DNA from 2 places in the Pseudoxanthomonas sp. CF385 genome. Region 2 is predicted to be linked to the other one. Evidence: predicted binding sites of a transcription regulator. Region 2 holds the regulator's gene; the other holds the start of a gene.

Region 1 (15,487 bases), on a different contig from region 2:
CCGTTGTTGAACTTCTTCTCCCAGCGCCGGATCTCGCGCTCGAAGCCATCGCCCTGCTGGGTGCCGTTGATCAGGCTGTCGCCCTTGCGGCGGAAGTTGATGACGCCCTCGATCAGGCCCGTGGCGATCAGCTCGCGCATCTCCGGCACGAAGCCGATCACGCCCTCGGCACTGTGGCCGCCCGAGGTCACCCGCAACAGCACGTCCTGCGGGTCGTGCGGTGCCAGCAGTTCGAATTCCGCGCGACCGTTGTGCACCGGCAACTGGATGCCGGGCGTGACGTCGTCGGCGTCGAGGCGACCCGGACCGAATTCATCCGTGCGGCCATCGGCCAGCTTGATGCGGCCGCCGCTGTGCTCGATGGTGGCGAAAGCGTCGCCGGCCATCGGCTTGCCATCGGCACCGTACAGCTGCACGACGACCTTCACCGGCGACTGCCCGTCGGCGGGCACGCCATCGCGGTCGACCTCGACCACGACGCGGTCCACGCCCGCGTTGACGCTGTAGTCGACGTTGCCGGGCTGTGCGTACAACGGTTGCGGCGCGCGGTCCCGCGATTCGGGCGACTGCGGATAGAGCGGCGTGGCCTGGCCGAGGACTGGCGTGAAACGCTGGTCGCCGGACACGGCCTGCGCCTGTACCAGCGCCGGCGTCACCGCCAGGGCCAGCGCCAGCGCGAGGGGGTGGAACGAAGGACGCGATGCGCGCATGGCACGGGATTCCATGAAGGTCGACGGACGCGGGGCGGAGCGGCTCATGGCTGCACCTCCCCGTTGCGCATGTCATCCGTGCCGGTCGGCGCGCTCGTCGTAGGCCTGGGTTCGACGATCGGCCGCTGGTTGGCCGAGTCGGTGCCCTGCTGCGGGGCACGCGCCGGCTTGCTCTCGAAACGCAGCGGCTGCTGGTTGCGCTCGGTTTCCGGCGCGCGGATCTCGCCCTGCGTGCGGCGCGCCTTGACCTGCTCGATCACCGGGTTGGAGCAGCTGCCTTCGATGAAGTCGGCGCGGTGCAGCTCGCCGTTCTTGAGGTCGATGAACAGGCTGTCCGCGTCGCCCAGGTTGCGGTTGCTGCTGGTGGTCAGGCGCGAACCCACGGGCAGGGTCGACGGATCGACCTTCAGCGTGTGGCTCTTCGGCGGCAGGCCGCAGTAGCTGTACTTGCCTTCCGAGTCGCTCACCATCCAGGTGCCATCCTCGAAGTACATGCGTACGCCGGGGATGCCGAGTTCTTCCTTGTCCTGCACGTGGTTGACGTTGCAGTCCACGAAGATCTTGCCCAGCACGCAGCCTTCATCGGCGAACACGCCGCCGCTGATGATCACGCGGTACTCGGCCGGGTTGGACGGCACCACGCCCCCGTTCGGGTACGGCGTCAGCGTGGTCGGGTCGACGCAGCCGCCGTCGATCGAGCAGCCATGGGCGCGCGCACGGTTGATGCCGTCGCCCTGCTGGCTGCCCACGCCGACGCGCACGCGGTACGTCAGCACCTTCTGCTGGCCGACCGCGAGCGCACCGACGTCGAACACCAGCGTCGGGCCCGGTTTGCCGAGCGGATTGTCGATGCCGGCGCCGTCGACGCGCGCGGTACCGTCGATGTAGGTGAAGCCGTGCGGCAGGCGGTCGATGACGTTGACCGTGCCCATCGCCGCACCCGCGGTCTGGCGGATGGTGATCGTGTAGACCAGGCTGTCACCCACTTCCACCGTCTTGCGGTCGCCGGTCTTGGTGATGACCAGGCCGGGCGCGATCTGCGGGTCCAGCGGGATATGGTTGTGCACCGGCACCGCCACGCCCGAGCCCAGGGTCAGCTCCAGGTAGTACGTCGTCGACGTGCCCACCGGGCCGGTCGGCGCGGTCGCATTCGTCTGCACCGGGTAGCCTTCGCCCGGCGTGGACGGCGGCGTCAGCGACGAGGTTTCCGCCGGGATCATGCCGGACTCGAACGCGTAACCCGCCGGCGGCGTCACCGCCAGCTGGAAGCGGCACGTCGCGGGCGCGTCCGGACCCAGCAGGAACTGGTAGAAGCCTTCCGCACCCACCGTCATCGATATCGACGTGCCCTGCACCGTGTAACCCCCCAGCGCGGCGTTCAGCACGTGCTGCTCGGGCGTATAGCCGGCACAGGTGCCGATCGGCGTCAGGGTGACGCGCGAACCGGGGACCGGCGTGCGCGTCGTCGCGTCGTAGACCACGCCGCCGGGATTCAGCGGCAGGCTCTGCTGCGGCAGGTTCGCACCCGGCGCCAGCACGACGGCCAGGTGCGTGTTGCCGCCCTCGTTGCTGCGGCAGGAGCTGGCGGTGCCGTTGGCGATGGCGGTGTTCGCATCGCACGGCACCGGCGCACCGGCGATCGTGTCGCCGCTGACCGGCAGGCCCCACACCACGCCCGTGGCCGGGTCGCGGAAGCGGATGCTCAGCGGCACGCCGGGCACCTGGTCGGCGATCGAGTACGTGCCATCGACACCGGCGGTCGCCGACCCGACGACCTGGCCGCCTGCGTTCACGACTTCGACGATCCAGCCGGACAGGCGGCGATCACCGCCGTCGATGCGGCCGAAGTCGCTGCCCTGGTCGAACCACACCGTGCCCGACACCGAGGCCGACAACTGCACCGGCGTGGGCAGGCGGCACACGTTCTGGGTGATCGCCGGGTCGCACACTGGCAGGTCGCCCGGGTTGCCTTCGAAGTCGGCGCGTTCGTCCGGCGTCGGCGTGCGGAACTCGTTCTCGCCGCCGCCTTCGACGATCACCGCGTTGTTCACCGGCGATCCCGTCGCGGCGGAAGCCGCCACGCGCACCTGCGCGATGATGCTGTCGGCCGACGTCGCGCCCGCGGCGATCACCGTGCTGCTGGCGCAGCGGAAACGGTCTTCGCCCGGTGCCGCGGTGCAGGTCCAGCCCGCGCCCGCGGGTGCCGCGGCGAGCGTCAGCCCGGTGGGCAGGCGGTCTTCCACCACGTATTCGCCCGCGCTGGGCTGCTGCCCGATGTTGCGTACGCGCAGCGTGTAGGTGGCCGTGTTGTTGACCGTGAAGATGGCCGGCGTGGCGGTCTTGCTGACCACCAGGTCGGGCGAATCGCCGATCTCGCCGAAGTTGTTGTCGACCGACTCGCCACCCGGCGGCAGCACGATGCCGCTGATCGCCGACGGCGTGGTCGTCACCGGCGTCGCGGTGCCGACGACGGTGCCGTCGAGGGTGCCCGCGCTGGTGATGCCGTTGAGCGTCTCCGCCGGCTGCGTGGGTTCGGTCACGGTGTACGTGCCCGGACGCAGATCGTCGAAACGGTAGCGGCCATCGGCATCGGTGGTGACGGTGACGTTGACGGCCTGGCCCAGGTCGTCGGTGCCGGTCAGCACCACCTGCACGTTCGCGTAGCCACCCTCGCCCGCATCGATCACGCCGTTGTTGTTGCCGTCGTTGTAGACACGGCCGCTGATCGCACCGGCCGGCACTTCGCCGAAGTCGTTGCCGCTGACGTCCTCGCCCACGCCCAGTGTGATGGCGCTGATGACGGAAGGCGTGGAGGTCGGCGGCGTCGCGGTGCCCCCCCCGGTGCCGGCGTTCGTGATGCCGTTCAACGTACCCGCGGGCTGCTCGGGTTCGGTGATGGTGTACGTGCCCGGCGGCAGTTCGGTGAAGGCGTAGGTGCCATCCGGCTGCGTGGTCACTTCGCGGGTGATGGTGTTGCCGGCCAGGTCGGTGCCGCTGAGGCGCACGACCACATTGCCGATGCCGGTTTCGGACGGATCGATGACGCCGTCGTTGTCGGCATCACGCCACACGCGGCCGCCGATGGAACTGTTGAGCGGGATCTCGCCGAAGTTGTTGCCGATCGAGCTCGCGCCCGGCGTGGTCAGGTCGATCGCACTGATCGCGCTGGGCACGGTGGTGATCGGCGTGGCGGTGCCCGACGGCGTGCCACCGATCGTGCCGGCCACGGTCTGACCGTTGCTGGTGCCGGCCGGCTGCGTGGGCTCGGTCACCGTGTAGGTGCCCGGACGCAGGCCTTCGAACGTGTAGTCGCCGTTGGCGTCGGTGGTGGTGCTGAGCGAGACCTCCGCGCCGGTGTCGTCGGTGCCGGTCAGCGTGATGGTCACGCCGTCGATGCCGGTCTCCGCCGCGCCGGACTGGGCACCGTCGTTGTTGGCATCGAAGAACACGCGGCCGGACAGCGCCACGCCCAAGGTCTCGCCGAAGTTGTTGCCGATCGACGCGCCGCCCGCAGGCAGCACGATGCCCGACACCGCGCTCGGCACGGTGGCCACCGGCGTGGCGGTGCCGCTGGGGCTGCCGCCGATCGTGCCGGCCACGGTGGTGCCGTTGATCGTGGTCACGCCGCCCACCACGGGCTGCGCGGTCTGCTCACTGACGGTATAGGTGCCCGCCAGCAGATCGTCGAAACGGTAGTTGCCGTTGGCGTCGGTGACGATCGCGGCCACCGCATTGCCCAGCGCATCCACGGTGCCGGCCGGCAGCGACACGCTGACGCCGGCGATGCCGTTCTCGCCCGCATCGCGCACGCCGTTGTTGTTCGCATCGAGCCACACGTTGCCCGACAGCGATGCCGCGCGCTCGCCGAAGTCGTTGCCGCTGGAACCGCTCGCCGGCAGGTTGGTGACGACGATGGTGTTGGTCGGATTTTCCTGGCCGTTCGCCAGCCCGGTCGGCTGGGTTTCGACGATGCGGTAGTTCTGGCCGGTGATCGCACCGCCATAGCTGTAGCCGCCGTTCGCGTCGGTGGTCAGGGTGACCGGCGGCAGGTCGTCCGGCGTGCCGAACACGCCATCCGGGCCCGCGCCTTCGATCACCACGGTGACGCCGGGGATACCCGGTTCGCCCGCGTCGCGGTCGCCGTCGTCATCGCGGTCCAGGTACACCGTGCCGCTGATGATCGCGTTGGCGAGTTCGCCGAACAGATAGCCGGTCGCCGCCTGGCCTGCGTTGATCGCGATGCCGTCGATGACGTTCGCGGTGGTCGCCGTGCCCGGCGTGGCCGCGTTGCCCGGCGCATGCCGGCCGTCGATGTAACCGGTGGGCTGCGTTTCGGTGATCGTGTACGTGGTGCCGGCCTGCGGCGGCAGCAGGTCGCGGAACACGTACGCGCCGCTCGCGTTGGTCTGCACGGTGACGTTGACCGCGTTGCCCAGCCGGTCGGTGCCGGTCAGCGTGAGCGTCACGTTGGCGATCGGGTTCTCGCCGCCGTCGAAGCTGCCGTTGTTGTTGTTGGCTGGCGTGGTCGAGAAATCCTCGAACACCGCGCCCGCCAGCGAACCCAGCGTTTCGCCGAAGTCACGACCCGTCACGCCCACGGACGGCAGCGCGTTGACGTCGATGACGTTGGTGGCGTTCTCGGTGCCGTTGCCGTAGCCGTCCGGCTGCGTCTCGGTCACCCGGTAGTTCTGCCCGACCACGAGACCGGTGAACTGGTACGCACCGTTGACATCGGTCTGCAGCGTCACCGGCGCCGGATCGTCGCCGTTGCCGAAGATGCCGTCGGCGCCCGCGCCGGTCAGCGTCACAGTCACGCCCTGCAGGCCACCGTTGGGACGCGAGTGCGTCGCGCCCGCGTCGCCGGCGTCGAAGTCGCCGTTGCCGTTGCGATCGACGTAGACGCTGCCGCTGATGCCGGCCACGGCGTCTTCGCCGAAGTTGAACACGGTGCCGTCCGTGCCGGCGCCGAGGTCGATGGCGCTGATGCGGTCGGTCGTCGCGGCATCACCGCCGACACCGGTGCCCGGCGTACAGCCGGTGGCGCATGCCACGCCGCCGATCAGGCCGGCGTTCACTGCCGTCTGGCGGTTCTGGTAATTGCCGGCGGGCAGGGCCTCGCGCAGCGTGTAGACGATCAGCGGATCCAGGTTGGTGAAGCTGTAGGCGCCGGACGCATTGGTCGTGGTGGTCGCCACCACGGCACCGGTGCCGGCGTTCAACAGTTCGACCGTCGCGCCCGCGATGGCGCCGTCGCTGCCTTCGCGCATGTTGCTGAAGTTGCCGTCGATGTAGACGAAGCCCGACAGCGAGGGACGGCGCACTTCCGGGAAGTTGTAGCGCACGCCGGTGTCGTTGGCGCCGACCGGGATGGCGGCGATCACCGAGTTCGGGGAGCCCGCGCTGTAGGTGCCGCCCACGGACGGCTCGCTGCCGCCCGTGGTGGGCAGTGCGGACGGACTGTTCACATAGCCGGCCGGCTGCGTCTGCGTCAGCGTGTAGCCCGAGGCGTTCGCCGGCGACAGGTCGGTGAAGCTGTAGGTACCGCCCGTGGCCGTGACCGCGGTGCGGCTGACGGCATTGCCGTAGGCATCGGTGCCGGTCAGCGTGATGGTCACGCCGGCGATGCCGGGTTCGGTACCGACACCCTGGTGGGTACCGCCGTTGGCGCCCGCGCGATTGCGATCCTGGAACACCACGCCGGCCAGCGACGAACGGGTGACGAGGATGTCCTCGGTGCCCGTGTTGTTGCCCTGGTTCGGATCCACCTGCTCGGTGGTGATGCTGGTGGTGTTGATCTGCGCCGCGACGCCGGGATAGGTGGTCCAGCGCACCGGGATGACGACGCGGACCTTGCCGGTCACCGTCATGTCGCCCAGGCGGCAGGTCAGCGCCAGTCCGACGGCCGTGCAGGCGCCGGTGCCGTTGGGCACTTCGTCGCCGCCGGCGGGCGGACCCTTCTTCTGCCACGTGGCGCTGCCGAGGATTTCCAGGCCCGCCGGCAGGGTGTCGGCGATCACCGTACCCGTGCCGTTCAACGGACTGGTGCCGGTGCGGTCGCGCGACAGGCTGGCACCGGGACCGTTGTTGGCGCCCTCGATCACCCAGTAGAACGGCTGGCGCAAGGCCACCGTCGTCGCCGGCGACGCGGGCAACGCGACATCGGGGTCGCTGTTCGGCAATTCGGTGAACACGTGCTTGGTCACGCCGACGTCGGCGCGGGCACGGATCGAGGTCTGCTCGTCGACGCTGTTGTCGGCGGTGTTCAGATCGGTTTCGGCGCCCGACACGTCCACGTAGTTGCGGGCGGTGTCGCCGCTGGCGCCGGGCGGCGTCTCGTAGCGGTACTGCACGTAGACGTAGCTGGTCGCGTTCACGCCGAGGATACCGGCCGTGTCGCTGGCGCCGAAGCCCGCGCCCGGCACGTCGCAATCGATGACCAGTCCGGTATCGGCGGGCGTCGTGCCGGTGCCGGTGAACGGATTCGCCGAAGAGACCGTGCAGCCCGCCGTGCTGAAGCCGGCGGACGGACCGCCGATGGGGCCCGGTGCGATGCCCATGAAACGCACCTGGCGTCCGTTCGGCACGCGGTAGGTGTCGTGGATGCGGACGTTCGTCGCCACGGACGGACCGACGTTCCGCACCGAGATGCGATAGGTGATCAGGTTGTTGGCGGGATTGAGGGCGTCGTAGCCCAGCGGGTCGACGCCGCCGGTGAACCCGAGATCGGTCTTGTTGACGATCAGGTCGGCCACGCCCTGCTGGAACGTCAGCGAGGCGGTCTTCTGGTCGTCGGCCGCCGACGTGTCGGTGTTGTAGTCGTACGCGCCGTTGGCGTCGCTGCCGGTCGCGCCGCCCGCGATGCTGAAGCCCGCGATGTTGTCGAACTGGCGTCCGGCGGGATTGTTGCCGCTGTTGACGTTCGGGCGGATGGTCACCCGCAGGTCTTCGCCCTGCCGGTGCGACATCGACAGCGCAGGGCATTCGATCGCCAGCTGCAGCGGTGCGCCGGTGGGGTTGGCGTACGACATGCCGCCCGCGGTGTTGATGGCGGTGAGGCCACCTGCCGGCGTCGCCGTACAGGCCACCGTGCCGGGGGTGCGCGTGGCCGACACGAGCACGAAGCCGGCATCGTTCGCGGGAATCGTGAAGGTGTCGCGGAAGACCACGCCAGGCACGGACGCCGTACCTTCGTTGAGGTAGGACATCACGTACTGGGTGTTCACGCCCGCGCGGCCGACATTACCGGTGGTGATGTTCTTGGCGGTGGTGCGGATGTTCGCTTCGCGCTCGATGCGCACCCAGTCGCTGGCCTGGTTGTTGGCGCCGTTGACCTCGCCGACCGAGTCCGGCACGGCCGGGTCCACCGCCACGCCGGCGGTGTTGCAGAACGCACCGGACGCGGGCGCGCCCGCGCCACAGCTGCCCGGGCTCTGGCCGACGCTGTCGAACAGCGGGCGGGAGACGGTGATGACGATGTCGGCGAACGCACCGGGCGCCAGCGCCGTCGCGTTCGAACGGCAGACGATCGAGGCGCCGCTGACCGGGCAGTTCCAGCCGGCGGGCGCACTGACCGAGATGCCCGTGCTGGGCAGGCCGTTGGAGGCCGGCACGAAGCCGGGCAGCGTGTCGTTGACCACGATGCCGGTGGCGGGCACCGCATCGGTGATGGCCAGGTTGGTGACGCGCAGCGTGTAGGTGAAGCTGTCCACGCCGACGGCGATCGTGTTGTCGCCCGCGCCCGGCGCGTTGGTCCACTTCTCGAGCTGCAGGTCGACGCGATCGTTGGTCGTGCGCGTGCCGTCGCCGGCGCAGTCGTTGGTCGTGTTGCGGTCTTCGTCGATGCTGCCGGTGAGCGGCTCGAGCGAGCCGCCGGAACCGCCGGTGCAGGCGTTGTTGGTCAGCGCGATGTCGGCCGTGCGGGCGCGCGTGATGATGCGCAGGTCCGGTGCGTCCTGGTTCCTCGCCAGCGGATAGCGGGACGGATCCAGGTCGCAGGTGACGACCTGGGTCGGGCCGCCGGCATTCCACGCCGGGGGCGCGACCGAGCAGGTCCACTCGCCCGTGTTGCCGCCGCTGACGTATTCCTCGCCCGGCGCGAGCGTATCCACCACGCGGACATTGCCGGTGGCGGCGCGCGGACCGTAGTTGTGCACCGCGATGGTCGACGTCATGCGGCTGTCGCTGTCGTCGCCGGTGCCCGGCCAGATCGCGACCAGCGCCGGCGCCTTGCTCTTCGCCAGTCCCAGGTCGGCGCCATCCGGCACGACGCTGAAGGTGGTGCTGCCGGTGTTGTTCGTCGACACCGCGTCGGCCGTGTCCGACGTCACCGTGGCCGTGTTGGTCACGTTGCCGCTGCTGTTGGCGCCGTTGGACGGCACCGTCGCCTGGATCGTGAAGTTGACGATGGAGCCCACCGCCAGATCGCCCGCAAGCACGCAGCCGCGCACCGTGTCGCCCGCGCTGGTGGTGCAGGTCCAGCCCGCGGGCTGGTTGCCGCCGGTGACGAGGAAGCCGGCGGGCAGGGTATCGGTCCAGCGCGGGTTGGTCGCCGCGCTGGGGCCCAGGTTGCGGACCTGGATGTTGAAGGTGATCGGTTCGCCCGCGATCGCCGGCGCCGGATTGGCGCTCTTGCTGATCATCAGGTCGGCACCGGGCGTGACCGGCGTGGTCACGTCCGCGGTGTTGTTGCCCACGTTCGGATCGGGCATCGCGCCCGCGTTCACCACCGCTGCATTGGTGATGTTGCCGCTGCCGACGTTGACCTTGGCGCGGAAACTGAAGGAACTGCTGGCGCCGTTGGCGAGCGAGCCGGCATGGGTCGCCGTCATCGTGCCCGTGTTGAACGTCCAACCGGTTCCCAGGAAGCTGCCGGCCACGAGGCTGACGCCGGCGGGCAGCGTGTCCACGACATTGAAGCCGGCCGATGCATCGGGGCCGTCGTTGAATACCTGCAGCGTGTACGTCACTTCACCGCCGCCGATCACCGGCGAAGGCGTCGCCGATTTGACCAGACGCAGATCGCCGGACTGCTGCAGGGTGGTGCCCTGGCTCAGGTGATTGTTGTCGGTGTCGCTGTCGCTGCCGTAGAAGGGGTGCGTCGGCGACAACGCGTTGAGCGATTCGCCTGCGCCGGGCAGCGCGCCGGCGAAGCCGACCGCACCGTGGATCTGCACGGTACCGGCCGTCATCCCGGCGGTATTCATCTGGATATCGAAAGCGGCCGACGACGACGCCTGCGTCAGCGTGGGGATGTCGCAGCGGATCCGCACCGGCGAACCGCCCAGGCTCGCGCAGAAGGCGGGCAACGGGGCCGGGGTTGCGCCGGCGGGCAGGTCGAACAGCGCAACGGCATCGGAGACCGTATCGATATCGCCGTTTTCGACCACCACGTGATAGACGACCTGCCCTCCTACGGGGGTCGGGTCGTAACCGGTGTCGGACAGGTTGCTGATCTGCAGGTCGGCGCCCCATGCCGCAGGCGCCAGGCAGCTCAGCGCGAAGAAGGCCAGCCGTCGCCATGACCGGGACGTCCGCGATGCGGTTCGCGCAGGGAACTCGTGGGGTAATTCAGATTTCGCACGTACGCACGCAGCGACACCTGCCGCCGGGCCAGATTGCTTCATCACTTCGGATTTCCCCTGTACCGCACCCATCGCCGTCCGCGATGCCAGCTCTTCAACCCGGCCTTTCAGGCGCCTGGGATCACGAAAAGCGGTGCGTAGATCAAACTTTATGCGTCCGGCAAAGCACGACCGCATACCCCGACTACGGGACAAATTGTGTAATTCGAATCACACATGGTCAAGACGACCGTCACAAATGTGAGGTGATTCATGAAGGTGAATGAAGAGCCGGAACGCCACCATCCGTCGCAATGGCGGCGGAGACCCTTGCCCCACCGACGTTTCCGGCGCGATCCGGACCGAGTCCTCGCAGGTCCTGACCCGCGGGTAGGCCGTCGCGCGCAGGTCGTTGGCGGGTCGATGCAGGCGCGGCGGGGCGGGCGGCTGATCTCCCGTGCGGGATTTTCTCGGGATTGAAGCGAAGGATCTCGCCAACGGAAGCGGAGCGAAACGCCTGACGCGTGCCGGTGTTCGGCTCGCCGGTCACTCGCTGCTCCTCGGCACCGGACGCCGCCTGTAACCGCGCATCCGTTTCGGCGCCGTCCCCGCATTGCGATGTGTGTGGAGCGCAGTGAAGAAAAGGGATGTGTGGACGTCTTCGCACTCCCGATGAGACCTCGCTTACAACGCCCGCGCGCACCACGTAAGCCACGCTCACCCGCGTTAGTGATTCGGGGCAAACCGACGGTACGTCATATCAAGATGACCTTGGCATGGCCGTTATGCAGATGCAGCGCCGCGTTATGAAGGCGCCCCGCAAAAAACGCAGGTTTTTCATCCGACCCTGCACGTCACCGCACGCACTCGAGGAACGCTCGTCATGAGCCATGCAGCCACCCTGTCGTCCGCCAACGCGTCGTCGCCGTTCGCATGGCGCACCTGGGTCGCGCACCTGTTCCGCATCCGTGCTTCCGCATCGCATGCCGGTGATCGGGCACGCGCGCGCCTGGATGAGCTGCAGGCCCAGGTCGACGCGCTGCACAAGGTCCAGGCCGTCATCGAGTTCGATCTGGACGGCACCATCCTCACCGCCAACGCCAATTTCCTCGCGGCGCTGGGATACAGCCTGGCGGAGATCGTCGGCCGGCACCATCGGATGTTCGTCGATGGACAACAGGCGGAGAGTCCGGCGTACCGGCAGTTCTGGGCGCGCCTGGGCCGCGGCGAGTTCGACGAGGGCCAGTACAAGCGCCTTGGAAAAGGCGGCCGCGAAGTCTGGATCCAGGCCTCGTACAACCCCGTTCTCGACGCACAGGGCAAGCCGTACAAGGTCATCAAGTTCGCCACCGACATCACGGCGGAGACCCTCCGGGCGGCGGACTACGCGGGCCAGCTGGCCGCGATAAACAAATCCCAGGCCGTGATCGAGTTCGATCTGGAGGGGACGATTCTGTCGGCGAACGCGAACTTCCTGGACACGATGGGGTATCGATGGGAGGACATCCAGGGCCGGCACCATTCGATGTTCGCGGACGACGCGTATCGCGCCAGCGCCGCGTACCGCGCGTTCTGGCAGAAACTCGGCCGGGGCGAATACGACGCGGGACAGTATCTCCGCCATGGCAAGGGCGGGCGCGAAATCTGGATCCAGGCCTCGTACAACCCGATCTTCGATGCCTCCGGAAAGCCGGTGAAGGTCGTGAAGTACGCCACGGACGTGACGGCGCAGGTGCGTGGCACACAAGCCCTGCAGGCGGCCCTGGCCCAGAGCCGGCACGTCGTGCAGGCGGCGCGTTCGGGCGACCTGAGCCTGCGGGTGCCCACCGCCGACAAGGACGGTGCCGTTGCCGAGTTGTGCCAGGGCATCAATGCCCTGGTCGAGGTGATGGCGGGCCTCGTGCGCGACATCAAGGGCGCCGCGGAGGTCGTGGGGATGGGCGTGCGCGACATCGCGGCCGGCAACAGCGACCTGTCGCAACGCACGGAGCAGCAGGCCGCGTCGGTGGAGGAAACCGCGTCCTCGGTGGCGGAAGTCAGCGCGACGGTCCGTCAGACCGCCGACAACGCGCGGGTCGCCGCCGAACTGGCGGTAAGCGCCGCGGACGTCGCGTCGCGCGGGGGGCAGGTCGTGCGCGGCGTCGCCGATACGATGTCGCAGATCAGCGCCTCGTCGCGGCGCATCGCCGACATCATCGGCGTGATCGACGGCATTGCGTTCCAGACCAACATCCTGGCGCTCAACGCCGCGGTCGAAGCCGCCCGCGCAGGCGAGCAGGGCCGGGGATTCGCGGTGGTCGCCAGCGAGGTACGCTCGCTCGCGCAACGCTGCGGGAGCGCTGCCCGGGAGATCAAGCAGCTCATCGGCGACTCGCTGGAGAAGGTGGATGCGGGCAGTCGACTGGCGGAAAGCGCCGGCACCAACATGGAAGACATCGTCGCCAGCGTGGTGCGCGTGAGCACGCTGATCGGGCAGATCAGCCAGGCGGCCCAGGAGCAGAACCTCGGCGTCCAGCAGATCAACCAGGCCATTGCGCACATCGACCACAACACGCAGCAGAACGCGGCATTGGTCGAGGAAGCCTCCGCCGCCGCGCACAGCCTCCAGGACCAGGCAGGCCAACTGCTGGAGATCGTGTCGGGCTTTCAGGCGTAGCGGACGGGATCAGCGGCGGATGTGACGCCGGCGACGAGGCTCAGGAGCCGGCCGGTACCACCCGCGCATTGAGCCAGTCGATGAAGGGCGCCAGGGGCGTGGGGCGTGCGATGTAGTAGCCCTGCACGTGGTCCACGTCATGCTGGGACAGCCAGGCCAGTTCCTCTTCGCGCTCCACGCCCTCGGCCACGATGCTGAGGTCCAGCCCCTTGCCCAGCGCGATCAGCGCGCGGCAGATCGATGCGTTGCGCGGGTCCTGGTCGACATGGGCCACGAAGCTCCGATCGATCTTCAAGTGGTCCAGCGACAGGTCGCGCAGGTACGCCATGCTCGAGAAGCCGGTGCCGAAGTCGTCGATCGATACGCAGACGCCGTCGTGCTGCAGCTCCTCCATCGCGAATTTCGCCGCATCGGGCCTTCTCAACATCGCGCTTTCGGTGAGCTCCACCTGCAGGGCACCGCGCGCGAGGCCATGGCGCCTGCCCGCTTCGCGGATCAGCCGGGGGACCGAGCCCGCCATGAACTGGACGGCGGACACGTTGATGGCGATGGCGACGTGGGCGAAGCCCGCCTCGGCCAGCATCGACTGCGCCCGCGCTGCCTGCTCGATGACCCATTCCCCGATGGGCACGATCAGGCCCGACTCTTCGCTCAAGGGAATGAAGGTGGACGGCGGCATGTAGCCCTCTGCGTAGCGCCACCGCAGCAGGGCTTCCGCCGCCATCACCCGCCCGTCGCGCACGCGCTGGATGGGCTGGAAGAAGAGCTCGAACTCCCCGTTCGAAAGCGCATTGCGCATCTGGCCGACGATCGACACGCGCGTGCTGGCCCGCTCCGCGAGGACGTCCGAGTAGTGCATCGTCGGGGTGTTCTCGGCGCGCGCCTGCAGCGCGGCCAACGCCGCATGGCCGACCACTTCTTCGCATCGCTGGTCCGGCCGCTGCCGGAACGCCACGCCCATCCAGGCCTCGACCCGATGGCTGCCGGACTCCGAGACCACCGGCATCGCGAAGACGTCGCGCAGCGCATCCACCAGGACGTCCCATCGTTCGGCCTCGGGAGCCGCGACCAGGAAGGCGTCGGCGGGCGCGTGCGCGACGGGACCGAACGCCGTGCTCACGCGGGCGATCCGCTGGGCGATCGCCGCGACGATCTCGTCGCGCGTGTGGCGCCCGAGCATGGGCGATACCAGCTCGAGATCGCGCAGTTGGACGTGCACGACCGCGTATGACGCGTCCGCGATGCCGTCACCGACGTGCTCCATCCGTTGCAGGAAGGTGCGCACGTTGAGCAGTCCCGTGTTCTCGTCGTGCGCGGCGCGCCAGGCGAGATCCTCTTCGTACGCCACGCGGCCGCTGACGTCCTCCGCCAGCACCAGGCGCGCGTCGCGGCCGTCGAAACTGATGCTGCTGCTGTGTATCCGCACATGGATCCGCCTTCCATCCCGGGCCGCATGGATCCAGACGCGCGACGAGTCGCGGGGCTCGACCGCTTCCTCGACGCTCTCCTGCACGCTCTCGTGGACGCCCGCCTGCTCCTCGGGCGGGCGGATCTGCAGGATGGTCATGCCGAGGAATTCATCGCGCGAGTAGCCGTAGCGACGGACCGCGGCCTCGTTCACCGCAAGAAGGCGCAGGGTGTGCACGTCGAACACCCAGAACGGCAGCGGATTGAGCTCGAACAGCTCGCGGAACTGCGCTTCAGTCCGCTCGACCTGTTCCTGTTGGTTCCGACGCTCCGTCACGTCCATGATGGTGCCGGTCATCAACGGCACGTCGTCGCCGTCCCGAACCAGGGCCCCCTGGGCGTTGATCCACCGCTGCCGGCCATCGGGCAACAGGATGCGGTACTCGGCGTGGAAAGGCCTGCCGCTTTCCCATGCCTCGGAGAACGCTCGCTCCACCCGTTCCCGGTCGTCGCCATGCATGCGCTGGAAGAACTCATCCAATCGCAGGATCGCGGGCACGGGCGGGAAGCCGAACAGCCGCGCGGCGTGCGCCGACGCCCGCACGGAGTCGCTTTCGTGTTCCATCGCCCAGACGCCCGCCTGCGATGCCTCCTGCGCCTTGGCGAGCCAGTCCGCATGTCGTTGGAGCTCGCCGTGGGCGAGGTCGCGGGAGGATTCGGAACTGGCGGTCTTACGGATCAGGTAGAGCGATCCCAACCAGTAGAGCGCCAGCAGGCTCATCGCGGTGAGCGCGTAGTCGCGCCAGGGCGCCAGCGCCTCATGCTTCGAAATGCCTGCGGCCACGACGAACGGATACCCGCTCGTCACGGAGAAGCTGGCGAAGCGCTCGATGCCGTCCAACCGGCTGACGAGATCCTGCTGGGTCATCGAACCCGGGGTCAGGCCCGCGGGCACCGGCACCTGCCTTCCCACGTGCGCGCCGCCCACGCCGCGGCGGGCGAGGACGATGCCGTCATGGCTGAGGATGCCGACGCTGCCCTGCTCGCCCACATCGAGGCCCTCGATCATCCGCTGCAGTTCGCTCGTGCGCAGGCGGGCGACCAGCCAGTTCCCTTCCGGCGTCTGCAGCATCAGCGGGACGATGGGCTCCGCG
Region 2 (15,487 bases):
CGAGATCGTCGCCGCCAGCAACTACGACGAAGCGCTGGTCAAGCACACGCTGGACGCCATGCGCCCCGCGACCGGCAACGCCCCGCTGCACCCGTTGCTCGATCCGGCACAGCAGGCCGCCGCGCCCGCCCGCGCCACGCATACGAACACCGCTGCACCCGCACCGGCCGCCCCCACGCTGTCGCCGGCCGAAGCCGCCGCGAGCTACTTCGCGCGCCGCCAGACGCCCGCCGCCCCGGCCACGCCAGCGCCCGTCCGCGCCGAAGCCCCCATCGCACCGGTGGCGCCCGCCATCACTGCACCGGTGGCCGCCGCCAATGAAGCGCCGCCGCGCTTCGCTCCCAGCCTGCCGGTCCGCGAGATCGCGCCGCAGCTGATCGAACCCGAATCCTTCGCCGCCAAGCTGGCCGCCTGCCTGCCGGAACTGCCTGCCAACGAACCGGCGCCGGCCCTCGCGCCGATCGCCGAACCGGTGGCACCGGCGCGCGCCCGGACCGCCGTGCGTGCCGAGGCCGACGAGAGCCTGGACCTCGACGCGCTGCTGCCGTCGATCGCGCCGCCGGTCGCACTGCCGGAGCCGGCGCCCGCACCGAAGGTCGCTGCCCTGCCGGTGGCGCGCGCACCCATTGCCGCATCCCTTCCTGCACCTGCCGCCGTCACCGTGCCCACGCTGACCGTGGTGGCCGACAACGTCGCCGACGCCCGCGAGAGCGACGAGCAGCTGGTGCACATGCGCGGCGAGCTGGCCGCGATGCGCGAAATGATCGAACGCGAGATGCATCGCCTCACCGACGAACGCCTGCGCGGCTCGCCGGTGCGCATGCAGGCGATGGAGCTGATGGAGGACTACGGCTTCGACGCCGGCATCACCCGCGACATCGCCCTGCAGATTCCCGCCGATACCGAAGCCCATCGCGGCCGCGGCCTGATGCTGGGCCTGCTGTCGAAGAAGCTGCCGGTCACCGAGATCGACCCGCTGGAAGCCGGTGGCGTGATCGCCCTGGTCGGCCCCACCGGCGCCGGCAAGACCACCACCATCGCCAAGCTGGCGGCGTGCTTCGCGCAGCGCCACAACGCGCGCGACGTGGCCCTGGTCACCACCGACACCGTGCGCGTCGGCGGCCGCGAACAGCTGCACGGCTACGGCCGCCAGCTCGGCATCGCGGTGCACGAGGCCGACAGCGCGCAGAGCCTGGCGCTGGTGCTGGAGCGCCTGCGCGACTACAAGCTGGTGCTGATCGACACCGCCGGCCTGGGCCAGCGCGACCGCAACCTGGTGGGCCAGCTCAACTGGCTGCGCGCCTCCGGCCAGGTGCAGACGCTGCTCTGCCTGCCGGCCAACTCCCATTTCTCCGACCTGGACGAAGTCGTCCGCCGCTTCAGCACCGTGCAGCCGCAAGGCGTGGTGCTGACCAAGCTGGACGAGACCGGCCGCCTGGGCAGCGCGCTTTCGGTGGTCGTCGACCACCAGTTGCCGATGGCCTGGGTGACCGATGGCCAGCGCGTGCCCGACGACCTCCACCGCGCCAACAGCGCCCACCTCGTGCTGCGGCTGGACCAGCTGCGCCGCGAAGCCGACGAACCCTGCTCGACCGAGGCCACCCATGTCGCCTGACCACCTGCTGCAGACCAATCCGCGCAGCACCCCGCCGATCCCCGCCGCGTTCCATCCGGTGCGCGTCATCGCCATCACCGGCGGCAAGGGCGGCGTGGGCAAGACCAACGTCTCCGTGAACCTCGCGATTTCGCTCGCCGAAATGGGCAAGCGCACCTTGCTGATGGACGCCGACCTCGGCCTGGCCAACGTCGACGTGCTGCTCGGCCTGTCGCCGAAGTTCACCCTCGCCGACCTCGTCGCCGGCCGCTGCCAGCTCGAAGACGTACTGCTGGAAGGCCCCGAAGGCCTGATGGTGGTGCCGGCCTCGTCGGGTTTCCGCCACATGGCCGAACTGACGCCGGCCGAGCATGTCGGCCTGGTCAATGTGTTCTCCGAACTGCAGCGTGCGCTCGACGTCATGGTCGTCGACACCGCCGCCGGCATCACCGACAGCGTGCTGACCTTCTGCCAGGCCGCGCAGGACACGGTCGTCGTGGTCTGCGACGAGCCGGCTTCGATCACCGACGCCTACGCCCTGATCAAGGTGCTGGCGCGCGAACGCGGCCTGGACCGCGTGCACGTCATCGCCAACATGGTCCGCGACCCCAACGAGGGCCGGAAGCTGTACGAGAAGCTGGCCCGCGTCTGCGAGCGCTTCCTCGGCGACGTCGCCCTGCACTACCTGGGCGCCGTGCCGCAGGACGATTGGCTGCGCCGCGCGGTGCAGCGCCAGCAGGCCGTCGTGAAGGCCTACCCGGGCAGCCCGTCGGCGCGCGCCATCACCGACATCGCCCGCGTGGCCGCCCGCTGGCAGCCGCCGCAGGGCGCGCGCGGCAACGTGGAGTTCTTCGTCGAACGCCTGATCCAGCGGGGGGTGGCCGCATGAACACCGCCGCCGCCCACTACCGCGCCGTGCAGCGCAGCGCCGCTACGGACTCCGTCACCCAGCACGCCGACCTCGTCCGCCGCATCGCCCACCACCTCGCGGCGCGCCTGCCGGCCAGCGTGGAGATCGACGACCTGATCCAGGCCGGCATGATCGGCCTGATCGAAGCCTCGCGCAGTTACGACGCCGAACAGGGCGCTTCGTTCGAAACCTACGCCTCGATCCGTATCCGCGGTTCGATGATCGACGAAATCCGCCGCGGCGACTGGGTGCCGCGCTCGGTGCACCGCCGCGCGCGCCAGGCTGCCGCCACCGTGCGCGAGATCGAACAGCGCACCGGCCGCGCCGCCATCGCCACCGAAGTCGCCTCGGCGATGGAGATGCCGTTGCCCGAATACCTGCGTCTGATGGAGGACGCCGCGCGCGGGCAGGTGCTCAGCCTGGAATCGCACATCGACGACCACGGCGAACCGAACACCGCCCGCACCGGTGGCCCGTCGCCGCAGCAGAACCTGGAGCGCAGCGAGTTCCGCCAGCAGCTGGTCAAGGCCATCGGCCACCTGCCGGAGCGCGAACAGCTGGTGCTGTCGATGTACTACGAGAAAGAACTCAACCTGAAGGAAATCGGTGCGGTGCTCGGCGTCAGCGAGTCCCGCGTCTGCCAGATCCACGGCCAGGCCATGGTCCGCCTGCGCGGCCGCCTGCAGGTGTTCGAGAAGGCCGACGCCGGCCTGGAAGACCAAGACTGAAGATTTCCCGCGGCCTGCCGATAAGGCTCCGGTAGGCCGCCGCGTGCAGCCCCTGCCCTGCCCTCGCCCCTGACCGGGCACGCTTTACTGGAGTTCGAAGTGACCGCCAACAAGAACATGCGCATCCTGATCGTGGACGATTTTTCCACCATGCGCCGCATCATCAAGAACCTGCTCAACGACCTGGGCTACACCAACACCGCCGAAGCCGAAGACGGCAACAGCGCGCTGACGGCCTTGGCGCAGGGCAGCTTCGACTTCGTGGTCACCGACTGGAACATGCCCGGCATGACCGGCATCGAGCTGCTGAAAGCGATCCGCGCCGACGAACGCTTCAAGACCCTGCCCGTGCTGATGGTCACCGCCGAGGCCAAGCGCGAGCAGATCATCGAAGCCGCACAGAACGGCGTGAACGGCTACATCATCAAGCCGTTCACCGCGCAGACGCTGGAAGAGAAGCTGGGCAAGATCTTCGAACGCCTGGGAGCCGCTGCCTGATGAACGCCGTCGCCGACATCACCGGGGCGCGCGCCGCGCTGGTGGAAAGGCTGCAGCACGCGCTCGATGCCCTGGAACAGGGCGACGAGGCCGGCTGGCGCCGCGAGCTGGACACCATCGCCGCCTGGCGCACGCAGCCGATGATGCAGGGCCTGGGTCGCCTCGCCCGCGAACTGGCGCAGACCCTGGGCGAACTGCCGCCGACCGACGCCGGCGAACTCGACGATGCCTGCTCGCGCCTCGACCACGTCGTCGAGATGACCGAACAGGCCAGCCACAAGACGCTGGACCTGGCCGAACAGTGCCGGGGCTACGCCACCCAGCTCAAGGGCACCGCGCTGTCGGCCGAACAGGCCGCGCTGGTGGACAGCATCGGCAAGGGCCTGTCGGAAATGGCGCTCGCCCAGAGCTACCAGGACCTTACCGGCCAGATCATCCGCCGGGTCGCCGGCATCGTCCGTCGCGTGCACGAGGGCTTCGGTGCGCTCGGGCTGCCGCCGCCGGAGAAGAAAGAGACTTCAGAACTCGCCGGTCCGGCCGTTGCTGGTCTTGACCGCAACGCGTTCTCGCAGGACGACGCCGACGACCTGCTCTCCGGCCTGGGCCTGTAGCCCACGGCCGGGCGCTGCGGAACCGGAGACCTGCCATGCGCCACCGTTCCGTCCATCGCCATCCCCTCCTCCTGCTGTTCGTCGGGCTGCTGCTGGCCTGCGATGCGATCGCGCGGCGCCTGACCGCGCGCCGCGCCGCCGCGCCACACCTGGTCCACCCCGCCCGCTGATCGACCGCTTCCGGTAACCGCCTGTCCATGTCCGCCGTCACGCCCGAAATCGCCGCCGACTTCCTGATCGAAGCCCAGGAAATCCTCGACCGCCTGGGCGAACAGCTGGTCACGCTCGAGCAGGACCCGACCGACAGCGAACAGCTCAACGCGGTCTTCCGTGGCTTCCACACGCTCAAGGGCGGCGCCGGCTTCCTCGGCATCCAGGCGATGGTCAATCTCTGCCACGCGGCGGAGGAGACCCTCGGCCTGGTGCGTGCCGGCCGGGCGACGCTGGAATCGCACCACTTCGACGCCGCCCAGCAGTCGCTGGACTACCTGCAGCAGATGCTGGACGCGATCGGCGCCGGCGAAGAACCGCCGCACGCACCGCAGGCGCTGATCGACCAGTTCGACGTGAATGGCGGCGCACCCGTCGCGACGCCTGCCGCCGCAGTGGCCGTGGCGCCCGCCGCCGGCGATCTGATCAGTGACGACGAGTTCGAAGCCTTGCTCGACCAGTTACACGGTGACGCCGCACCGACCCAGGTCGTCGCGCCGGCGCCCGTCGCGGCGCCGCGTCCCGCGCCGGCCGCGCCCAAGCCGATGCCGGCGGCGAAGCCTGCCGCGAAGGCCGGCGGCGAGGCCGAACAGACCATCCGCGTGGACACCAAGCGGCTCGACGCCATCGTCAACCTGGTCGGCGAACTGGTGCTGTCGCGCAATCGCCTGAAGACCCTGCGCGCCCGGATCCGCGACGAAGAGCTCGATCGCGCGGTGAGCAGCCTGGACATCGCCACCGCACGCCTGCAGAACGCGGTCATGCGCACGCGCATGCAGCCGGTCGGCAAGGTGTTCTCGCGCTTCCCCAAGGTCGCGCGCGACGTCGCCCGCCAGCTGCAGAAAGAAGTCGACCTGGAGCTGGTCGGCGCCGACACCGAACTGGACCGCAACCTGGTCGAGGCCCTGGCCGATCCACTGGTGCACCTGGTCCGCAACGCCATCGACCACGGCATCGAAGTGCCGTCGCTGCGCGAAGGCAGCGGCAAGCTGCGCCAGGGCCACGTGCGCCTGTCCGCGCAGCAGGAAGGCGACTTCGTCACCATCGAGATCCGCGACGACGGCGCCGGCATCGACCCCGAGCGCCTGCGTGCCAAGGCGCTGGAGAAGGGCCTGATCGATCCGGAAGCCGCCGCGCGCCTCACCCACGACGAATGCCTGCAGCTGATCTTCCTGCCGGGCTTCTCGACCAAGGCCGAAGTCACCGACATCTCCGGCCGTGGCGTGGGCATGGACGTGGTCCAGTCCCGCATCCGCGAACTCAGCGGCCAGATCACCATCCATTCCGACGTGGGCCGCGGCAGCCGCTTCGTCATCCGCGTGCCGCTGACACTGGCCATCCTCCCCACCCTGCTCGTGCAGGCCGGCGAGCCGGTCTACGCGCTGCCATTGGCGCGGGTGATGGAAGTCCTGCATGCGCCCGCCGCCAGCCTGCGCTGGTTCGACGGCCGCGCCGTGCTGGATCGCCAGTCGCATACCTTGCCGCTGGTGGACCTGCGCGACTGGTTGCAGGTGGAACCCGCGGCGGCACCGTTGCTCACCATCGTGGTGCTGCAGATGGGCGACCAACGGTTCGGCCTGGTCGTCGACCAGGTCCGCGGCCGCGAGGAAGTCGTCATCAAACCGCTACCGCGCGCCGTGCGCGGCCTGCCCGGCTACGCGGGCGCCACCCTGATCGGCGACGGCCGCATGGCCCTGATCCTCGACGTGGACGGCCTGCGCGCGACGGCGTGACGCGGTGAGCTGTCGTCGGAGCCGGGCTGTTGTGGGAGCGACGTAAGTCGCGAGTTGTTCCCTTCAGACATCCAGCCCTTGTTCCATCCCGTCTCGCGGTCATCGCGACTTACGTCGCTACTACAAGAGAGATCCAGGTGTGATCCCGGTCGCGACTTGCATCGCTCCTGCAGGGATCGCGCCTCAAGTAGACCTGAACCGGGCCGATAGATCAGCACATGGACATCTTCAGCCTCATCGGACTCCTGCTCGCGCTGGTCGCGCTGGTCGGTGGCAGCATCCTCAAAGGTGCCGGCCTGTCGTCGCTGTGGTCCTCGGCGGCGTTCGTGATCGTGATCCTGGGCACCATCGCCGCGATCCTGGTGCATACGCCGCCTCCGGTCTTCAAGCGTGCGCTGGCCATCGTCCGCTGGGTGATCCGTCCGCCGGGCAACGACGGCGAGGCGCTGATCGCCGAGATCGTCGACTGGAGCAACATCGCCCGCAAGCAGGGCCTGCTGGGGCTGGAGCCGCTGGTCAACCAGCAGGACGACCCCTTCCTCAGGAAAGGCCTGCAGATGCTGGTCGACGGCGTGGAGCCGGAATCGATCCGGCACATGATGGAGATCGACCTCAACGGCCAGGAGCACCAGGACCTGGCGGCCGCGAAGGTGTTCGAGGCGATGGGCATCTACGCGCCCACGCTGGGCATCATCGGCGCCGTGTTCGGCCTGATCGCGGTGATGAAGAACCTCGCCGACCCCAGCAAGCTGGGCCACGGCATCGCCGCCGCGTTCACCGCGACGATCTACGGCATCGCCTCGGCCAACCTGTTCTTCCTGCCCATCGCCAGCAAGCTCAAGAGCGTGATCGGCGGCCGCAGCCGCGAGCAGGAAATGATCATCGAAGGCCTCATCGCCATCGCGCAGGGCGAGAACCCGCGCAACATCGAGGCCAAGCTGGCCGGCTTCCTGCACTGAGCCGGCGCGACGAATGGCACGCCGGCACAAGCACGAGGAACACGCCAACCATGAGGCCTGGGCGATCCCCTACGCCGACCTCATGACCCTGCTGCTCGCCTTCTTCGTGGTGATGTACGCCATTTCCACGATCAACGAAGGCAAGTACCGGGTGATGGCCGATGCATTGACCGCGGCATTCGGTGGCGCGCCGCGCACGATCAACCCCGTGCAGGTCGGCAACCACCAGTTGCAGGGCGCGGACTTCGACCGTCCCTCGCCGATCAAGTCCGGCGCCAAGGAAGGACCGTCGGCCCCGTCGCCGTCGCCCAACGTCACCCTGCTGGCGGCGATGGCCTCGCAGATGAACATGTCGCTGGACGCCAAGGGCCTGCAGAGCGCCCAGGGCGAGCTCAAGCGCATCGCCGACGACCTCGAGCGCGCGCTGGCGCCGCTGATCGACGAGAAGCTGGTCACCATCAAGCGTTCCACCCTGTGGCTGGAAGTGCAGATCAACAGCGACATCCTGTTCGCCACCGGCTCGGCCACCCTGGACCCCCAGGCGCAGGAGACGGTCGGCAAGCTGGGCGCGGTGCTGGCCGGCGTGCCGAACTCCGTCCGCGTGGAGGGCTACACCGACGACCGTCCGATCCGGACCGCCCAGTTCCCCTCCAACTGGGAGCTGTCGTCCTCGCGCGCGGCCAGCGTGGTCCACCTGTTCGTCCGCGACGGCATCCCGCCGGAGCGGCTGGCGATGATCGGCTACGGCGAGTTCCGCCCGATCGCCGACAACGGCACCCTCGAAGGCCGCAACGCCAACCGCCGCGTGCTGCTGATCATCCTGGCCAGCCCGGGCGGTCCGGCACCGGAATTGCATGCGCAACAGGAACCCGTCGGCGCGCCGTCAGTGATCTCGCTGCCGCCGCTGCCGGCCCACGCCGCGACGCCCATGCCCGGAGCGCCGCCGGCGCCCCAGGTCCATGAAGGAGTCCAATGATGCGCGTGTGGGCGATCGCCAACCAGAAAGGCGGTGTTGGCAAGACCACCACCACCCTCGCCCTCGGGCGCGGGCTGGCCATGCGCGGTTTCCGCGTGCTGCTGGTGGACCTGGACCCGCATGCGTCGCTGACGCGCGCCTTCGGCGTGCCGGCCGAACCGCAGCCGGCGGGCGTGCTGGATCTGTTCGACGAGAACCCGGCGGAACTTCCGCGCCTGGCGCGGGCCACCGAGATCGAGAACCTGGCCTTCGTCGCCGCGCAGACGCCGCTGGCCACGCTGGAGCGCCGCAGCGCCACCCAGCCCGGCCTCGGCCTGGCGCTGTCGAACGCGCTCGCGCGCGCCGGCGCGGCCTACGACTACGTGCTGTTCGACTGCCCGCCCACGCTCGGCCTGCTGATGGTCAATGCGCTGGCCGCCGCCGACCACGTGATCATTCCCACCCAGACCGAACCGCTGGCCCTGCACGGCCTGAAGGGCATGTGCCGCACCAGCGAGATGATCGAGCGCTCGCGCCGCCGCGCGCTGCCCGTGTCGATCCTGCCCACCCTGCACGACAAGCGCACGCGCACCGGCGCCGATACGCTGAAGGCGATGCAGGACGCGCACGGCGACGCTGTGTGGAACGACGCTATCCCCAACGACACCCGCATCTGCAGTGTCGAAGCGCTGACGCATTCCGCGCCCGCCGCGCAGTACCCCGGTCGCGGCCTGTCGGCCTACCGTCGTGCGCTGGACTGGTTGTTGCTGACCGAGGCCCGCGCCACGGAGCAGGCCGCATGACCACGCCCGCCGTTCTCGACGACTACCTGCAGGACCTGCTGGGCGACGTCGCCCTCGCGCCTGCCGCCGCCCCCGCGATCGCCCTGGCCGATACGCCGGCAGCGGTCGTCGTCGAGCCTGCGCCTGTCGCCGAAGCCCCGGTCGTCGAAGCCCCCGTCGTGGAAGCGCTTGTTGCGGAACCACCCGTCGTGGCCGCGCCGACCTTGGCGGTTGCGCCGGTACGCGCGGACGCCGACCTGATCACCGACGACGAGTTCGAGGCGCTGCTGGACCAGTTGCATGGCGACGGCGTACCGCAAGCCATGACCGAGGCCACGCCGCTCGCGGAAACGCCTGCCCCTGTGTCCACGCCTGCGCTCGCCATCGCACCGACGCGCACGCCTGCGGGCGACGTCATCTCCGACGACGAATTCGAAGCACTGCTCGACGAACTGCATGGCGGCGCCGCACCGACCGCGCGTGCGCCGACGCCGGACCCGGCGCCCGCGCCGGTCGCGCCGGCTCGCCCCGCCGTACCGCGCGCCCTGCCGCCCCTGCCCACCCATCCCTACCTGCAGACGCCCGTCGACACCGGCGAGCGTCGCCGCGCCACCGAGCGCAAGACGCGCTGGTTGCGCCTGCGCTGCGACCAGCAGCACTACGCCCTGGAGCTGCTGAAGGTGCAGGAAGTCGTGCGGCCGGCCACGCTGCTGCCGCTGCGTGGCGCGGCTTCGCACATGCTCGGCGTGATGAACCTGCGCGGCCAGGTGGTGCCGGTCCTCGACCTCGGCCTGTACCTGGGGCGCCGCGCGATCGAACCCGACGCGACCACCCGCATCGTGGTGCTGGAAGAACATGGCGAGATCCTCGGCCTGCGCGTCAGCGCGGTGGAGGACGTGGCCAGCCTGAGCGACAACCAGATCGAATCCCCGGACAACGCCCGCGTGGGCCGCATCGCCAATCCGCTGTTCCGCGGTGTGGCGCGCCTCAACGAACGCGCGGTGATCCTGCTGGACGCCTCGCAGCTGCTGACCTGATTCCATGCACCGCCGCCTGCGACAGTCCGACCTGCGTCACACATTCACGCGCGCCCCTCAAGAGCCGTCGGCCCGCGCCGATACCTCCTCTAGAGCCGCCCTTCCGGAGACACGATGAGCGCAGTGCCCCTGGGTGACGACCTCGGCATCGAGGCCGCCACCGACCTCAAGCAGCATCTCGCCCTGCACGTCGCCGATGCGGCGCCGCTGGTGCTGGATGCCGGCACCGTGCAGCGCATCCACACGGCCAGCCTGCAGGTGCTCTGCAGCTTCGTGCGGCAGCGACAGCAGGCGGGCCTGGCCACCGACTTCGGCGCCGTCAGCCAGAGCTTCCGCGACGCCGCACGCCTGCTGGGCGTGGGACGCGAGCTGGGCCTGCCGGCCACCGACAACAACATCAATACGCAACAAGTGGAGAACGCCGCATGAGCGCACGCATTCTGGTAGTGGACGATTCGGCCTCGATGCGACAGATGGTCGCTTTCGCCCTCAGCTCGGCGGGCTTCTCCGTGGACGAAGCGGAAGATGGCCAGGTCGCGCTCGGCCGCGCGCAGGGGCAGCGCTTCAATGCCGTCGTCACCGACGTCAACATGCCGAACATGGACGGCATCTCGCTGATCCGCGCGCTGCGCGGACTGCCGGACTACAAGTTCATTCCGATGCTGATGCTGACCACCGAGTCGGCCGCCGACAAGAAGGCCGAGGGCAAGGCCGCCGGCGCCACCGGCTGGCTGGTGAAGCCGTTCAATCCCGAACAGCTGGTCGCCACCGTCCAGAAAGTCCTGGGCTGATCGCCCCTCTCCCGCACAACCGCCATCCGCCACAGGTCTCCGTCGCAATGAACATGGACATGCAGCGCTTCCACGCCACGTTCTTCGAGGAAAGCCGCGAAGGGCTCGAGGCCATGGAAGCGGGCCTGCTGTCGCTGGAACAGGGCAGCCGCGACGGCGACCTGATCAACTCCATCTTCCGCGCCGCCCACTCGATCAAGGGCGGCTCCGCCACGTTCGGTTTCGACGCCATCGCCGGCCTGACCCACGTGCTGGAGACGCTGCTGGACGAACTGCGCGCCGGCCAGCGCGCCGTCAGCCCGCCGGCCGTGGACGCGATGCTCGCCTCGGTCGATGTGCTGCGCGCGTTGCTTGCCGAAGCCGAGCACGGCACGCCGGCCGATCCCGCCGCCGTGCAGGCGATCAAGGACCGCCTCAACGCCGTGCTGACCGGACAGGATGCACCCGTCGCGGTCGCCGCCGCACCGAAGGCCGACGAAACGCCCGAGGGCTGGAAGATCGGCTTCACGCCGGCGCCTTCGTTGTTCATGAGCGGCAACGATCCGCTGCGCATCATCCGCGAACTGGAACACCTCGGTCCGCTGGAAGTCGCCTGCCGGCTGGAGCGCCTGCCCGGCTTCGACCAGCTCGATCCGCTCGAAGCCTACCTCGCGTGGGACCTCGGCCTGATCGGCAAGGTGCCGCGCAGCGCGGTGGACGATGTCTTCGCCTGGGTCGTCGACGACTGCGAACTCGATATCCAGCCGATGCAGCGCGATGCCATCCCGGTCGCCGCCGTCGAAGCCGCGACGGCCGCACCCCTGGCCGTCGTCGGCGCGACCGCATCCGCCCTGCCCGCCGCTGCACCAGCGCAGGCCGCCGCCAACGACACCGCCGAAACCTCGATCCGCGTCAGCGTCGACAAGATCGACGGCCTGATCAACCTGGTCGGCGAACTGGTCATCACCCAGGCCATGCTCAAGCAGGTGTCGGGCGTGCTCGATCCCGCGCAGTGCGAACGCCTGTTCGCCGGCCTGGACCTGCTGGAGCGCAACACGCGCGACCTGCAGGAAGCCGTCATCGGCGTGCGCATGCTGCCTGTCGATGCGGTGTTCCGCCGGTTCCCGCGCCTGGTCCGCGACCTCTCTGCCCGCCTCGGCAAGCAGGTGCGCCTGCGCACCGTCGGCGAGGGCACCGAACTCGACAAGGGCCTGATCGAGCGCATCGCCGATCCGCTGGTCCACCTGGTCCGCAACTCGATCGATCACGGCCTGGAAATGCCCGACGTGCGCGCGCAGGCGGGCAAGGACGAGACCGGCACGATCACCCTGGCGGCGTCGCACCAGGGCGGCCACATCGTCATCGAAGTCAGCGACGACGGCCGTGGACTCAATCGCGAACGCATTCTCGCCAAGGCGGCCGAACGCGGCCTCGCCGTGCCCGAGAATCCGACCGATGCCCATGTCTGGGACCTGATCTTCCAGCCCGGCTTCTCCACTGCCGACGCGGTCACCGACCTGTCGGGCCGCGGCGTGGGCATGGACGTGGTCCGCCGCAACATCCAGGCGCTGGGCGGCGAAGTGCAGCTCGAAAGCGCTGCCGGCCAGGGCACCCGCGTGGTGATACGCCTGCCGCTGACGCTGGCCATCCTCGACGGCATGGCGGTGTCGGTGGGCGACGAAACCCTGATCCTGCCCCTGACCTACGTGCTCGAGGCCCTGCAGCCGGTGGCCGAGGACGTGCGTACCGTCGCCGGCGACGGCCGCGTGCTGCGCGTGCGCGGCGAATACCTGCCGATGGTCGCGCTGAACGACTACTACCGGTACGGCGACGCACGCGCCGACGAGCCGCTCGTCGTCGTGGTCGAGGCCGATGGCCAGAAACTTGCACTGGAAGTCGATGAACTCATCGGCCAGCAGCAGGTGGTGGTCAAGAACCTCGAGAACAACTATCGCCGCATCGACGGCATCTCCGGCGCCACGATCCTCGGCGACGGTCGCGTCGCCCTGATCGTCGACGTAGGCGGCCTGGTCCGCTCGCGCCGGATGCAGCAGGCCGCCTGATCCCTTCCTTCCGCGTGCCCTTTCGTCGCCGCAGCCCGGCGACGTGGACCGCGCACGCCCCTACACTCCCGGTATCCGCATGAAGTACGCACTCTCCCTGCTCGCCCTGGCCCTCGCGGCCGCCCACACGCCCGCGCATGCTGCGGAAGGCACGACGAAGGCCACCGCCTGGCCGCCGAAGATCGCTTTCGCCGACGGCACCGAACTCAGCCTCGGCGGCAACCTCCAGTACGACGCCAACGCGTTCTCGGGCGATGGCTACAACGGGGCCGCGCTGGAAGACGACGATGCCTGGCGCCGCCAGGAACTCGGCGTCACCCTGCGCCGCAAGGGCGTGTACGACCTCGGCGTGACCTACGATTTCCAGGCCAAGAGCTGGAACGACGTGGCGCTGCGCGTGGAAACCAAAGCCCTGTTCGGCCACGACCTGGGCAAGCTGCGGATCGGCCAAATGAAGGTCCCGCTGGGCTTCGAAGGCAACACCGCCACGCGCGCGGTGAGCTTCCTGGAAGCCTCGCTGCCCACGCAGGCGTTCTACGAGAACCGCCGCAGCGGCATCGACTGGGCCTTCGAGCGCGAGCGCTACCTGGTCAACGCCGGCTACTTCTTCGAGTCCGACCTGCTGGGCAACAACAAGGGCGATACCAGCGCCGTGCGCGTGGCGTGGACGCCGCGCAAGGCCGCAGGCGACGTACTGCACCTGGGTATCGCCGCGTCCCGCGAACAGCCGGACAGCGAGGTCAACGGGCTCGGCGTGACGGTGCATCCGAGCGTGCGCTGGCGCGCCAAGCCGGAAGCCGCCCTGACGGCGGTGCGGCTGGTGGATTCCGGCACGCTGACCCGCGTGGACCACATCGACCGCACCGGCCTGGAAGTCCTGTGGATCCGCGGTCCGTGGTCCGTGCAGGGCGAGTACCTGCACCAGTCCACGTCGCGCGACCTCGGCCTGCCGTCGTACTCGGCGGATGGCGCGTACGTGTTCGGCAGCTGGTTCGTCACCGGCGAATCGCGCGGCTACAGCGGCGGCAACGTCGCCAATCCGAAACCCAAGGCCGCCCACGGCGCCGTGGAACTGCTGGCGCGCTACAGCCGCATCGACCTGGACAGCGAGGGTATCGCGGGTGGACGCCAGTCCGACTGGACGCTGGGCGCGAACTGGTACCTGACGCAGTACTTCAAGTTCCAGGCGAACTACGTGAAGGCGGATGCTACCCGCGGGGCCTTCTCCGCCGACCCGTCCGTGTTCGAACTGCGCGCGCAGCTGCACTTCTGATCGCCTCTCCGCCCTGCCCCGCGCTGCTGGTCACGGTTCGCGCGGGGCGCCGGCGACAGTTTCGTAAGCCCGCTTACCTTTCGTCCGGACCGCTGTAAAGAAGCGGTCGCCAGCGCCGCTACTCCAAAGCAGACGCCGCACCAAGAAGTTGCGGGCAGCACTTGCCCTCGCCCTGATGCGCCCGCCCTAACCGCTGAACCCTATCGAGACCCTCTTCATGTTCAAGCACCTCAACATCGGCAAACGCTTGGCCATCGGCTTCGCCGTCCTCGTCCTGCTCATCGTGGCCACCGGCGTTTTTTCCGCGCTGCGGATGGGCGCGGCGCAGGACGTGGTGCTGGACATCACGAAGAAGGAAGTCCCGGCCATCCGCGACCTGGGTCGCATGGCCACGATGCTGGCCGAGTACCGCGTCAGCGAGCGCGGCCTGGTCGCCGGCTACGAAGACCCGGAGAAGGTCGCCGAATACACGGGCGAACTGATCGCGGGCGGCAAGGCCTTCGACGAGCTTGCCAAGGCGTATGGCGCCGGCCTTGCCGACAAGCAGGACCAGGCACTGCACCAGGAGATGATGGCGAAATCCGCGCTGTACTTCGATAACAGCCGCCGGCTGATCGAGTCGGTCAAGGTCGGCGACCTGACGCCCGCCAGTGCCGCCGGCGACCTGCGTCAGGCCACAGCCGATGCCGTCGCGCGGATGCTGGACACGAAAATGAAGGTGCTTGACGAAGCGGTCGCCGCCCAAGAGGCCGGCTACAGCACCAACATCAAGGCCATCGGCGTGCTGGTGGTGGTGGCGATGCTGTTGGCCATCGCGGCCGCGGTCCTCATCACGCGTTCGATCGTGCGGCCGATGGCCGAGGTCACGAGCGTCGCAGACGCCGTGGCGCGTGGCCAGCTTGATCGCGAGATCATCATCGATGACCGCAGCGAGACCGGCAAACTGCTGGGCTCCATGCAACGCATGCAGACGCAGGTCAAGTCGGTCATCGCCGCGCTCGCCGAGATGAGCCGCCGCCATGACGAAGGCCAGATCAGCTTCCGCATCGACGACAGCACGTTCCCCGGCGACTACGGCCGCATGGTCCGCGATACCAATGCGCTGGTCGCGTCGCACATCGCGGTGAAGATGCGCCTGGCGGAGGTCATGCAGCGCTACTCGATCGGCGACCTGTCGGTGGACATGGACCGACTGCCCGGCGAGAAGGCGGTGCTGACCGAAACGATGGACGCGACCAAGGCCAGCCTGTCGGCGATCAACGCCGAGATCAAGCGCCTGGCGCATGCAGCCTCCTCCGGCGACTTCAGCCAGCGCGGCGACGTGGACAAGTACCAGTACGACTTCCGCGACATGGTCGCCGGCC

The links. Region 2 encodes FliA, which starts transcription of late flagellar genes. Its sites were predicted from a motif close to TAAAGTTTNNCNNNCNNNGGCCGATAA; they were not measured.
Region 1: a site for FliA is predicted at 11,031-11,057, ahead of BLT45_RS03150 (methyl-accepting chemotaxis protein). Genes of this name have one in related genera too.

The regions. Positions count from the first base shown of each region.
Region 1 is NZ_FNKZ01000001.1:716,217-731,703, reverse strand. Features, by position in the region: gene BLT45_RS03160 (TonB-dependent receptor) at 1-758, opposite strand, end outside; gene BLT45_RS03155 (SdrD B-like domain-containing protein) at 755-10,333, opposite strand; gene BLT45_RS03150 (methyl-accepting chemotaxis protein) at 11,154-12,926, shown strand; gene BLT45_RS03145 (bifunctional diguanylate cyclase/phosphodiesterase) at 12,967-15,487, opposite strand, start outside.
Region 2 is NZ_FNKZ01000003.1:179,721-195,207, forward strand. Features, by position in the region: gene flhF (flagellar biosynthesis protein FlhF) at 1-1,615, shown strand, start outside; partial or broken gene BLT45_RS16260 (MinD/ParA family protein) at 1,671-2,483, shown strand; gene BLT45_RS16265 (RNA polymerase sigma factor FliA) at 2,480-3,232, shown strand; gene cheY (chemotaxis response regulator CheY) at 3,350-3,730, shown strand; gene BLT45_RS16275 (protein phosphatase CheZ) at 3,730-4,341, shown strand; gene BLT45_RS18635 (hypothetical protein) at 4,377-4,511, shown strand; gene BLT45_RS16280 (chemotaxis protein CheA) at 4,539-6,284, shown strand; gene BLT45_RS16285 (flagellar motor protein) at 6,503-7,243, shown strand; gene motD (flagellar motor protein MotD) at 7,257-8,219, shown strand; gene BLT45_RS16295 (ParA family protein) at 8,219-9,001, shown strand; gene BLT45_RS16300 (chemotaxis protein CheW) at 8,998-10,017, shown strand; gene BLT45_RS16305 (STAS domain-containing protein) at 10,132-10,446, shown strand; gene BLT45_RS16310 (response regulator) at 10,443-10,808, shown strand; gene BLT45_RS16315 (chemotaxis protein CheA) at 10,856-12,850, shown strand; gene BLT45_RS16320 (OprO/OprP family phosphate-selective porin) at 12,930-14,123, shown strand; gene BLT45_RS16325 (methyl-accepting chemotaxis protein) at 14,341-15,487, shown strand, end outside.